DNA from 2 places in the Paenibacillus sp. FSL R7-0189 genome. Region 1 is predicted to be linked to the other one. Evidence: riboswitches for the same ligand, from Rfam matches in the RefSeq annotation. Region 1 holds a riboswitch; the other holds the start of a gene.
The links. Region 1 has a riboswitch for cyclic di-GMP ahead of MKY63_RS08550 (anti-repressor SinI family protein). Riboswitches for the same ligand answer to the same signal wherever they lie in the genome.
Positions count from the first base shown of each region.

Region 1 (6,091 bases):
AGCACCAGATGGCGATGTGCGAAGGTTCCGCGTTGGGCATCTTGACCGCTCAGTCGGATGGGCGTCCCATTTTTCAAAATGGTAGCGAAGGCTAACGTTTCAGCCAGTGCCCAGTCGACCTTTTCACCCTCATTCAGTGCATCTTTACGACGTTGTAAAATGCGCTCCAGCTTCGGATAAACCTGGAATCCAGCTGGAACCGTCAACAGTTCACGATTGATCTCCTGCAGGCTGGAGATGGATACCGCTGTAGTGTTTGCCGCTGCGCGGTCCGTTTGTAGAGGAATGAAGGCTTTGGGTTCTTTTTTCTTATGATTGCCTTCCTTCATATTATCGTACGCACGCTGCAATACGCTTTCTGCTTCAGCATTCATCTTTTGTACGTCTTCGGCGGTAAGAACCTTTTCGTTTTTCAGTCTCTCTGCATAAACCTTGTAGACGGTTGGATGATTGCGAACCTTGCCGTAGACAATAGGTTGTGTGGTTTCAGGATCATCCATTTCGTTGTGACCATGACGGCGGTAGCCGATGAGATCAATTACGAAATCTTTTTTGAATTGATGGCGGTATGCGCTAGCTAAACGTACGGCTGCTACGCAGGCCTCTGGGTCATCAGCGTTGACATGGACTATCGGGATTTCATACCCTTTGGCAATGTCACTCGCATAATGCGTAGAACGGGAATCTTCACTTTCAGTCGTAAAACCAATTCGGTTATTAACAATGATATGGATCGTCCCACCATTTTGATAACCTTGAAGTTTGCCGATATTAAGCGTTTCTGCAACAATTCCTTCACCTGGAAAAGCAGCATCACCATGCATCAGCACCGCCATAGCTTTACTGGTATCAATCTTCGGCAGTCCTGCAGTGCTCCGATCTTCTTGTGCGGCACGAGTGAAACCTTCCACGACAGGATTGACGAATTCCAAGTGACTTGGGTTATTCGCTAGTGTTATTCTTGTGCGTACGGTTTCTCCTTCACGGACAGCACGGTCTGCACCGAGATGGTATTTCACATCACCTGTCCAGCCATAGTTAATGCCTGTGGAGCCTTCGGAAGGGAAAAGCTCCTTGTTCGGAGAATGATGAAACTCTGAAAATATGATATCATAAGGTTTGCCCAAAATATGTGCAAGAACGTTGAGGCGACCGCGATGCGCCATGCCCATCAAAATATGCTCTGCACCGTCATGTGCAGCAGCGCGTACGATTTCGTCTAACATCGGCACAAGAGCATCATTGCCTTCAAGACTGAAACGCTTCTGACCTACAAAAGTCTTGTGGAGGAAGGTTTCAAATTGCTCTACCTGAATCAGGCGGTTCAGGAGCTCTTTGCGTTCTGTATTATTTAGGGGTGCTGGTGAGCTGGTGGATTCTGCCTGTCTATTTAGCCATTGCAGTTCTTTTTCTTCATGCACATGCCCGAATTCATAGGCGATAGTCTTGGTGTATGCCTGACGCATACGTTGCACGGCATCCCACCCGGTATGCACATCATTCGGCGCATTTTCCCATATAAGCGTGGCAGGCAGTGCAATCAGGTCTTCGCGGGTCAGCCCATAGGTTTCAGGCTCAAGATATTTTGCCATGGGATTCTGATCGCGTACCAGCGGATCAATTTCAGCGGCCATATGGCCATATATACGAATATTGGCGATTAGCTTGGAAGCTCTTACTGCTTTTCTAAGCCATTCGGTGTCTCCCGAGATGCGCGGCTGAGGAGCCGGTTCGCTATCCGGAGTTAGGGGAGGGGGTCCCGAATTTGTAAAAAGCTCGCGATAATTATTTTCTACGGTGGAGGGATCTTTCACAAACTGTTCATATCTTTCTTGAATGTAGCCTAAATTGGGTCCGTAATACTTACTCCAAATGGATTCGTTATAGGGCTCTTTGGCTGCCATGAATACATCCTCCTTAACGGATGAACTCCATACGTGACATTTTGTGTCAACGCTTACTGGAGCTGTGATGATTGCGGTTTCATTTCTCATCTTATTGTGCTACTTTCAGCCACTGTAATCAATTCATTCTTTCGTCCAATACGTTCGCAAAATGGTATAGGTTAGCTTGTTCTAATGAAAAGAAGGGTGTTTCTTCTCATTACCCATTCTAAAGGCCTATTAAAATGATTCTATTATCCTTATTTTTAACTATTAGGTCAGTAAATATTTATTTTGCTAGTACAATTTATTTTATGTAACGGACGAGTATCGTGATAATCGGACAAGATCTTTGAAAAAAAATCTTTTATTTTTCGTTTTTAAAATAGAAAGTAACCAGGAATCGACACACTTTTCCGCTTTCTTTTTGTATAATGTTATTGCAGATAGTAATTTTATAGTTTTTTAAGCAGATCCTTTCGTGAAAAGGGTCCAGTAAAAGGTAAACTTGCCGAAAGGCAGGGGCACAAAGTCGCGGGTCTAAGGTAGAGATACTATGACAGCCGGATTGCCTGGGGACGTAAAATCTTAGGGGGAGATTTTTTGGAAAAGTCCAACCAGGGTAGCAACAGAGAACAGCAGTTTATTGATCTGGATCAAGAGTGGGTACATTTATTATTAGCAGCTAAGAAGGCTGGCATTAAGGCAGATGAAATCCGCCAGTTCTTTCATGAGAAAACTGTGCAGATCGTGCAGTAATACATTAGAGGGGTTACATATCGAAAAAGGGCACAGCGGTTCTTCGCTGTGTCCTTTTTCGATATGATTTAGTAGAAGAGAGGATCGTACCAGATTAGTAGGAAGTATTAATCCTTTTGATCGAGCTTCCATTTCTGATAGTCCAGAAATTCTTTGAATTCGCGTTTGCTAATGCCTGAGTCCATAGCTTCCTGCACCAATCGGAACCATTCCGAATCTAAATGTGATTCCTCTGCATCATTTGGTTCTCCATAGAGTAGGGCATGAATGGATACCTGAAGCGCGTCAGCGATCTTTTCGATAAACTGGATGGATGGATTGGATTGGATGTTTCTCTCCACGTTGCTAAGATACGACTTAGCCACATCTGCTCTGTCCGCAAGCTCAGATAGGGAGAAACCCTTGTCTAGGCGGAGCTGCTGGATACGTTGGCCCATATTCTGTGGCACTATGCTGACGCCCCTCCGTAATTTTTGTTATTAGTATAGCAAATATCAATAAATCGGACAAAGTTTATTGTAAAGAGAAGAGCAGCAATCTGCTTATCCGTGGCCGGATTCAGGATCTGCTGCTCTTCGAGTATTTTATTAAATTACTTTATTGATCTTAGTAGTCTTTTTTCGCACCTTGTTTAGCTACGAAATCCCAAGTCAGTGTTAAGCTATCGCCTTGGAAAATATTTTGATCTTGGTTATTTTCCACAAATTCGAATTGGACGGAGAAGCTGTCATTGGTACCGGCTTTAATACCGGATGCTTCGGTAAAGAGTTGATCCCAACCTGTATTTTTTACGAGATCCGGATGCTGACTTTTTAAAGCAGCAAGTGTAGTCTCATAAACTACATTTTCAGGAGAGACGATAGGTACTCCTTTATCATTATTTCTAAGGAATTTAACTTTAATGAACTCGGCTAAATCCAGGTAGTTATCTCCTTTAGCATCCGTGATTTGAGTCGATGTATTCAGAATGATAGATCCGATATCGAGCGAACCATCGTTTTTCAATTTGAAGGATTTAGTTACAGTATCACCTGGTTTCAGGTTAGGAATATTAACGATGACAGAAGGGTCGGAGTTCAGATCGAGTGTACCCGCTGCGAATGTAGCTGTGCTTTGCGCAGTGTCGCTAAAGTATGCGAAGGTTCCTCCGCCGATTAATGATAAACCCAGTGCTGCAGATGCTACGCCAAGACCCAATGTTTTCTTGATACCCATAATAAAATTCCTCCTCAAATTTGTGTTTGAATTTTTTATAAAATTTATATATTGTATCTTCCGGTTCGTAAGCGGAAGTGGACAATCAACTTAGGGCTGTGTTTCTGTTGGGGGCGGTGAGGCTGGCAGTAGGGCAGCATTTTTCTTTTCTAATGCAGCTACAGCCTTCCAAGAGGTATACAGAGCATAGAGCAGAAGCATCAAGCCAGGCACGATCATGAGGACTACACTTCCAGCTTTGGAAACCGCGAAATTCATAGCGTAACCGACATAGGGTACAGTGACCCCGGTATACTGAGCTACAACATTCGCAGAACTGGTAGGGTTCATGTCGGGTGCGTCGTTGTTATCGCCTTTAGTGCGATAAACAGCTTCACCAGTAGCGTTATTGACGGTCGCTTCTACAATCCGGTGAGTAATGAGCAGATTATCTTCGTTCCTAAAGGTGATGACATCGCCTGGTTTGAAACGATTCATATCCCCTCCGGGTTTTAATGCGACAATTGAGCCTGTCTGAATTCCTGGTTCCATCGATCCTGAGAGTACGGTTTTGATCTCATATCCGAAGAAAGCAGGTTCACCACCGGAGGCCTTGGATAACACTACGGCTGCCACCAGCAGAATAAAGATCACAAGCATTAAGCTCGATAAGGTATTATTGATAATTTTTTTAATTCGCATCTTATTCTCCACCTTTCTCAGGTTGAGGGTCCGAAGGAGCTTGGGTTGCTACCGGCGGGGTAGTCGTACTGTCTTCCGCCTTTGCCGTCTCTTGTGGAGCCTCTTGCTGAGGAACATCTTTTGGAATTGTGAGCTCTTCGCCAATTTCCGGCTTAACCGGGTCAGTGGCTGGGGCTTCAGGTTGTTCTTTATTTGGGGCTTCCGGAGCAGCTTCACCTGACGTTGGAGGGGTTGCCTCAGCTTTCGCTTTATCCTCGGCTTCTTGTTGCTTTTTCTCCTCAGCCAAACGTTCTTCTTCCTTCTTCGCTTCTTCTTCTTTCTTTGCTTGCTCTTCTTCTAGCCGAGCTTTTTCAAGCTCTTCTAGTTTTTGCTCGCGAGTCTGACTGATCATTTGGAGTTTATCTTGAAGGGTAGTGATACCTGAGGTTGCCGATTCTTTAAGGTTAGTCAATTCGGTATTTAGAGCTTCATAAGTGGAGGTGAGGTCGCTAGAGATCACGCCATCTGGTTGAGTGAAGGTAATCAGGAATGGCAGTGGCTGTGGGAACTCTCCTTCGCGTAATTCAAGTTGTCCATAAACATCACTGGTAACTACCGAAGCGAATGGAAGACCGACATCGTGTATGGAGGTTAGGTAACTAATAACTCCATTTAAGGAAGCATTCAAGGATTCCGAGATCACACCGCTTTGATTCAGGCTGCTTTGTAAATCTCTGAAAAATTGCTCATCCTTGATTTCTAGACAGTTTGAATCTAGAGAAGTCATATATCCTCCTATCTGGAAGAGTAAGGCTGCTGCTGCACTTAGCTCATTGTGGATTTGATTCCAAATTTGGCTGTTAGCCGCCAGTTGCTCGTTAACGCTATCTATTTGGGATTGAAGCGCCGCTATTTGCGAAGAAATCTCTTGTGCAGCGACATCAAGCTCTTCCAGCGACATCCCTTCTATTCCCGAAACGTCCGAGTAGTTAGCTGATGAGGAAAAGGGTTGTAGTGATTCTTTTAAAGTGAGCGCTCGATTAACATGCTCTTTGAACTCTGTAAGCAGTGCCTTGATCGAATTCGGAAATACTTCGCAAAAGCTAATCGTGCTAGTGGTTTGCGCAGCAGCTCCAAAGCCTCCATAGGTACCACCAACTTGCTGCGAGGTATATAGAAATAAGACGGAGACAGCCATTCCTGATTGCAGTATACGTAAACCAATTTTCCTGTTTCTTCTAGGTCTTCTCCTTGCTGATCTGGGTCTCAGAGGAATACCTCCCCTCAATGTCTGTTTCTTTGGTTCGTTATTATCGTTCTTTATTAAGAACAACTTCTGTAATGAATCATACATGGAATAAAACAAAAAGAAAACTGCCAATAACGCGCATTTGTACTCTATAAAGAACAAAAATGATAATTTATCTCTGAATAACTCTATTTATCGCTCGATTACTAAATATATTCGCAATAAAGAACGATCTATTAGGGTGATTCGCATAAAAATACCCGGCTCGCAGTAAAAACGCGAGCCGGGTATAAGTGGAGTAATGAAGTTGAGAATATAAATGTAT
Region 1 covers NZ_CP150223.1:1,986,228-1,992,318, reverse strand. Annotated here, with positions in the region: gene MKY63_RS08555 (2-oxoglutarate dehydrogenase E1 component) at 1-1,904, opposite strand, end outside; cyclic di-GMP riboswitch class I at 2,375-2,459, shown strand; gene MKY63_RS08550 (anti-repressor SinI family protein) at 2,487-2,642, shown strand; gene MKY63_RS08545 (helix-turn-helix domain-containing protein) at 2,750-3,079, opposite strand; gene MKY63_RS08540 (TasA family protein) at 3,249-3,857, opposite strand; gene MKY63_RS08535 (signal peptidase I) at 3,948-4,538, opposite strand; gene MKY63_RS08530 (hypothetical protein) at 4,540-5,715, opposite strand.

Region 2 (6,091 bases), 630 kb from region 1:
TTCGATTATCACTTAAATCAAGTATCCGAAGTTCTTCTATAGCACCTAAATGTTCTGGTAACATGACCAGTTGATTACCATAGAGATGGATCTCTCTTAGCCCTTTTATTTGTGTGATCGAATCAGGTAAACATTCTAGCTGATTATAATAAAGCCGCATTTCAATCAGACTGCTCATTTCGCCTATACGGGCAGGCAATTGCTTGAGATGATTATCTGTTACGTTCAGATACTTAAGTTTCTGGAGAATACAGAGCTGCTCCGGCAGCTGTTCGAACTGATTATTGCTTAGGTATAGAAAAGAATCCAACCCCTGCAATCCGCCAATGCTCTCCGGCAACACCTTCAGCCGATTATGGCCTAAATCCAGCATTCTTAGGTGAACTAAGCGACCGATGTTCTCGGATAACTGTTCGATTTCATTGCCCGCATAATTAAGTACCTCTAATTCGTCATGAAGGAAGAGCTGATCGGGAATCTCTTTAATATGATTGTTGTACATGCTCAGTTCTAGTAGCGGATTGCTCTCAAACACGACATCTGGCGTTTCAATAAGTCCTTTTCCGTCAAAATTATATTTCATGAATGGATCTCCTTTGTAATTTGTATTGGCATCAAGCCTATGTGACAACGTTACGATAGAATATAACAGGATGATGATTTATTATCAGTATGTTGGCATACAAAACTATGGAATCTGTTAGAAAGGAATAATGAGATGGAAGCTTCTTTTTGGACTGGCACTCGCTTTTTTCAAGGTTTACCCTCGGAGAAGATCGAGGCGGTCTCAGGATTATTCACTTATAAGGCATATTCTAAGGGGACCATGGTGTTTGCAGAATCAGATCCGGGGGATTATGCCTACATTATCTATTCGGGGATTATAAGGGTGTACGCTACCACGAAAGGGAAAGAGCATACCGTAGATCTTTTTGGAAAAGGCGATTTCTTTGGCGATCTGGAAGTGATCCATCCCTCCAATATAAGAGTGCTGTCTGCGGTGGCTATGAATGATACTGTATTATTTGAGATTAAACATGAGCTTTTTAAGCAGATGCTTGCCGATTACCCGTTGATTAAGGAGCAATTGATGCTGCTGCAAATGGACCGTTTATTTTTATCGAATCGGTTATTACATGAAATGAAATTTCATGATGCGAGAGCGCGTGCGATATTTACGCTGAGAAGACTATACCAAAGATTTGGAGTAGAGGAGCAAGGCAAACAGAGGATTGATCTTCGATTGACCCATCAGCAGTTCGCGGATATGATCGGAACGTTAAGGGAGACGGCTACCCTTGTGCTTAAAGATCTGCAAGAGCAAAAGATTATTGAGATTCAACATCAGCAGATCACCGTGTTAGACGCGACATATTTACTGGAGTATACGGATTTCGATTGAGAAGAGCCGTTCCGGGATCTTTTTCAGAGAATCGATTATTAAAGGGGTTATGAATATGGCTTGTAATCATTGTGTAGTAAGAGAGCTGAATTTTCAAATCAAGCCTCATGGTGAGCTTAATCTTAGGGTTTTACCTAAGGTTATTCATCACTTGAGTAGAAGTAATACGATACATAAGGTAGAAGAAAATGTGATTACGATTAAGGAAGCTGAAGCGCGAGATCTTCTAGATTTCTGTAACGATCATATGGAGTCCGGGAAAATTGAATTTCGTATAGATGACCAAGCATGGAGACCTCTATCCGAGATGTCTACTGTAATGGATATGAAGTGGATTGATGAGGTTATCACTAAGGGTCTTGTTACTTGTTACTTCCAACCGATTGTGAACGTAAGGGAAGAGATTTTTGCATACGAGCTTTTATCGAGATTTAAAAAAGAAGATGGATCCCTTATCTATCCTAATGAGATCTTTGCGGCAGCACGGAATCGTGGGCGTTTATATGCTTTAGACCGGTTATGTAGAATGACTGCCGTAAAATATGCTGCGCCCTTAAATAAAAAAACGTTTATTAATTTTATCCCTACATCAATTTACGCTCCAGAGTTCTGCTTAAGATCAACGGTTGAATTGGCTAATCAATTAGGTGTCGATCCCTCTCTTTTTGTCTTTGAAGTTGTTGAAACGGAGAAAGTGGATGATCTCGCTCATTTGAAAGCTATTTTGACATATTACAAGGACCGGGGATTTGAATACGCTTTAGATGATGTTGGGGAAGGCTTCAGCACAATCGAGATGTTATTGGAGCTTAAACCTCATTACATGAAGTTAGATATGAAATATGTTCAAGGCGTGTCCAGTGATCCGAACAAACAGAAAATAGCTAAACAATTTTTAGAAAAGGCTTTAGAAATCCAATCTGTTCCTTTAGCAGAAGGTGTGGAGTTTAGAGAGGACTTTGAATGGCTTAAGCAGAGTGGTTATCAGTTGTTTCAGGGATATTTATTTGGAAAGCCTGATCCTATTCCCAAACAGTAATCCTAATGAGTATATATCGGTCCAGAGGATGAGATGAATTTCAGGTCAGAGTCTGAGTACAGCCAACCCCCGGGGTTGTATAATTTAGGTAATTTGAAAAGGGGGACGGGATGGATATGAAATGGCATCAATTTGTAACGCGCTGGGCGGATTCTAGGGGCTTTGATGGACGAGAAATTGATTATCAATGGCCTTCTCCCTCATTTCCGGTCATCAGTATTCGTAGTAATTTAGGGCGATACTCAGGTCAAAAGTATGGTCATGGAAGTAAACCCCGTGTAAAGACAGCTGTTGGTTTAATCGCTATTGGAGATGTAGCTGTCGGATTGATTTCCATAGGTGCGATAAGCGTGGGCGTACTTTCCTTAGGAGCAATATCACTGGGAATGTGGTTAGCGATTGGAGCAATAGCACTTAGCTGGCTTGGCTTCGCAGTGGGAGCGATTGCGATTGCAGGAGTGGCTGTAGGAGCGATCGCAATCGCGGAAAAAGCGTTGGGGGCCATCGCCATAGGGGATACGGCGTTTGGTGCGATAGCGATAGGCAGGATCGCTGGGGGTGCCATAGCTATCGGACAATGGGCATATGGTGTAATCGCAGTTGGCGAACATGGTTTCGGATTAATTCCCATCACGGGCGATGTGTGGAATTGGTTCCGGCGTTTGTTCGGATCGGGGAGTTAATTAGACCTCCAGTCCTAAAGGATCCCATTCTCTTCCGGGATAGTCGATAAATAATATCTATCACATGAGAAAAACTAATTGCAATTACCTATACTCATTTCATACCAATTAATCATGCGATCAGATCTAGGCTTATGTTACTCTTTGAATGTATTCGAAACTTCATAGGCAAACCTATGGAAATGTAGGGACGCAAAGCTATAGGGACTAAGGTTATCATAACTATTGTCAGCCAGCTGCCAAAGAGTGTGTAACGCTTTTTGTTAAAATATAAGAAAGTATAAGTTATACACCTATACTTAATATCTTATATTTCTCGCTTAAACGCTTACCGTCCTTATAAGGACGCCGAAGGCGTTTATGCTTGTTAAGGTTTAATAAAAATTAAGTCTTAATTTTTAGGCGACTTTATACGCAATCAAGCTACTCTTTTGGGGTAGTTTTTTTTGTGCCCATTTTTGGGCACTGGAGAGATTCATATGACATCTGGGGGTAAGAAGAGATGAAGAAAATGATTGCGATCGCTACATCGGCGGCCATGTTGGCCAGTTTTTCGAGTGAGGCAGGTTATGCTTTAGCAAGTGAGGCAAGCAAGGTAAATGTAACAAAAACAGTCGCGCAAAGTAAGGTCAACTTATTAAGCAACGCTTCGGTTATTCCGTTTGAGCTGTACGGCAAGGATGTTCTAAATGCCTATAATGAGGTTTTTAGAATGAATCCAGCAAATATTAAAACCATCACAAATAACGGTGGCAACTACTCAGGCTCACCTATAGCTAAGGCTATGGATGGGGATATGAGCACGCATTGGGAGACTGGCAAACCGAATAGTTCAACGTTTACGAATGAGGTTGTGTTTGTTTTCAATGAGTCCACTGAATTAAATAGAATGGTCTACGCCGCTAGGCAATCTGGTGCTAAAGGTAAAGGTTTTGCTCAAGAATTTGATATCTATGGCTCCACTACAGATGCAGGCGATTTCACACTCGTGTCTTCTGGAGAATATAAAGGCTCAACCGGTGATGTAGTGGAGATTCAGTTCGCACCTACGGCTTTTAAGAGATTTAAATTTGTCTTCAAAAAAGCCAACCAAGATTGGGCGAGTGCGGCTGAGTTTTCTTTTTATAAAGAGGATAGTGTCTCTGCTAAAATGAAAAATTTATTTACAGATGATACCTTGAGCCAAGTTAGTGCTGCCTTTAATACGACAGAGAAATTAACAGCTTTAGAGAATGAAGTGCAGGCACATCCACTGTATACGCAGTTTAAAGAAGAGATAGAGAATGCAAAGATCCTTTTGGAGAACCATCAGGTAGATGCAACGGCAGCCAAGGTTTCGAAGCTAAAAGGGTATGGTACAGCCTATGAAAATGCCTATAGCCAAGCTTATAGAATGCCAAATGCAAACGTATCAAAAGTAACGGTGAACGGTGGAAGCTACCCAGGTACGAAGCCTGAATATATGCTGGATGACCAGCCCACTACGCATTGGGAAACGAACAAAAACAATGATGCAAGCTTCACGAATGAAGTCGTGTTTGAACTAGCGCAAGCGGAAGTGCTGGACAGAGTGGCTTTTTTGGCTAGAGATAACCGCAAAGGATTCCCAGAGGCTTTTGAAATCTATGCATCAGAGACGAGTAAAGGAGAGACCTTCCAACTTGTATCTAGCGGAACCGCGATTAGTACCAATGATTTTCTGGAATTTAAATTCGAACCGACGAAGTTTAAAAGATTAAAATTTAAGTTCACAAAAGCTAATATTAACAGACCTTTTGCGGCTGAATTTAGATTTTATACAGAAGATAAAGTAAGCGAAGCTGTAAATGGTATTTTCACAGATGGAACGATGAGTGCGGTTGTGTCTGCTTATAATAACGTTGCAAAAATCAATGAATTGGAGGAAGCGACAAAAGTACATCCGCTCTATCCAATCCTTAAAGATTCATTGGAACTAGCTAAGAAGCTGGTTAATGGCGAGGTTCAAATCGAAGGTACCATCATAGAGGCGGAGCAGCGTGGAGATATGAAAAAACATGCTCAGCAAAACCTGAGAATAGGCTTCGGCACGAACAACCAGCCTACAGGACTTGCGGCAATGCCTGGCGAGACCATCAATGTTTATGTGGATGCTGCTTCGGGTGATAAGTTGCCTTCTTTGATCTTTTCTCAACAAGAGGGAGCTTGGAATAGTTGGGCTAGGGGCGTACAATTGCGTGCGGGCAAGAACACTATAACTGTACCTGAAATTGCAACGACTAGTGCTTATGCTCATGATGTAACTAAGGGCGGAACCGTTTATATCGTAAATCCCTATACAGCTGAGGAGCAAGGGAAGGCGCCACTGATCCGCTTCGAAGGTTTAGAAAAGATTCCTTTTATGACCAAGACCACGGATCCAGAACAATTCAGAACCTTCTTAACCACATACAAACAAAGATTAGACGAAGATAAAGCGGCTCATCCAAATGTTCAAGATCGCAAACTTATCGATGTGGTAGAAATGGCCAGCGATCATGTTATTTTTACAGGAACTGCGACTGAAGCGTACAACAAATTTATTACGCAAGGAAATAACCCGCTGGATACCGTAACTGGGTATGACACCTGGATGAAAAGCATTTTTACCTTCTATGGCTTGGATGGCAGTAGTGAGATTCATGATGCCAAGCTAATTCGTGAGAATATTCGATTGATGCAGCCTTATGGTGCGATGTATGCAGCGGGAGATCATACAGGGATCCAACTTGGAACAGTAGGAACCATGTTAGGTGATTTTAACAAAGCTTATCCGGGCTGGGGACTGAATCACGAAATTGGGCATCGCTTGGCTATGGGTGAACGGGAATATGGCGAAGTAACTAATAATATGGTGTCTATGTTTATGTCTGTCGCGGCGAATTCGATAGATAATCGTATACCGTATGAATCAGATATCTATAAATATGTCCTCGAAGAAAATAAAGT
Region 2 covers NZ_CP150223.1:2,613,868-2,619,958, forward strand. Annotated here, with positions in the region: gene MKY63_RS11310 (leucine-rich repeat domain-containing protein) at 1-583, opposite strand, end outside; gene MKY63_RS11315 (Crp/Fnr family transcriptional regulator) at 719-1,402, shown strand; gene MKY63_RS11320 (EAL domain-containing protein) at 1,458-2,441, shown strand; gene MKY63_RS11325 (hypothetical protein) at 2,558-3,124, shown strand; cyclic di-GMP riboswitch class I at 3,282-3,368, shown strand; gene MKY63_RS11330 (NPCBM/NEW2 domain-containing protein) at 3,627-6,091, shown strand, end outside.
Region 2: another riboswitch for cyclic di-GMP. It lies ahead of MKY63_RS11330 (NPCBM/NEW2 domain-containing protein); the one in region 1 lies ahead of MKY63_RS08550 (anti-repressor SinI family protein).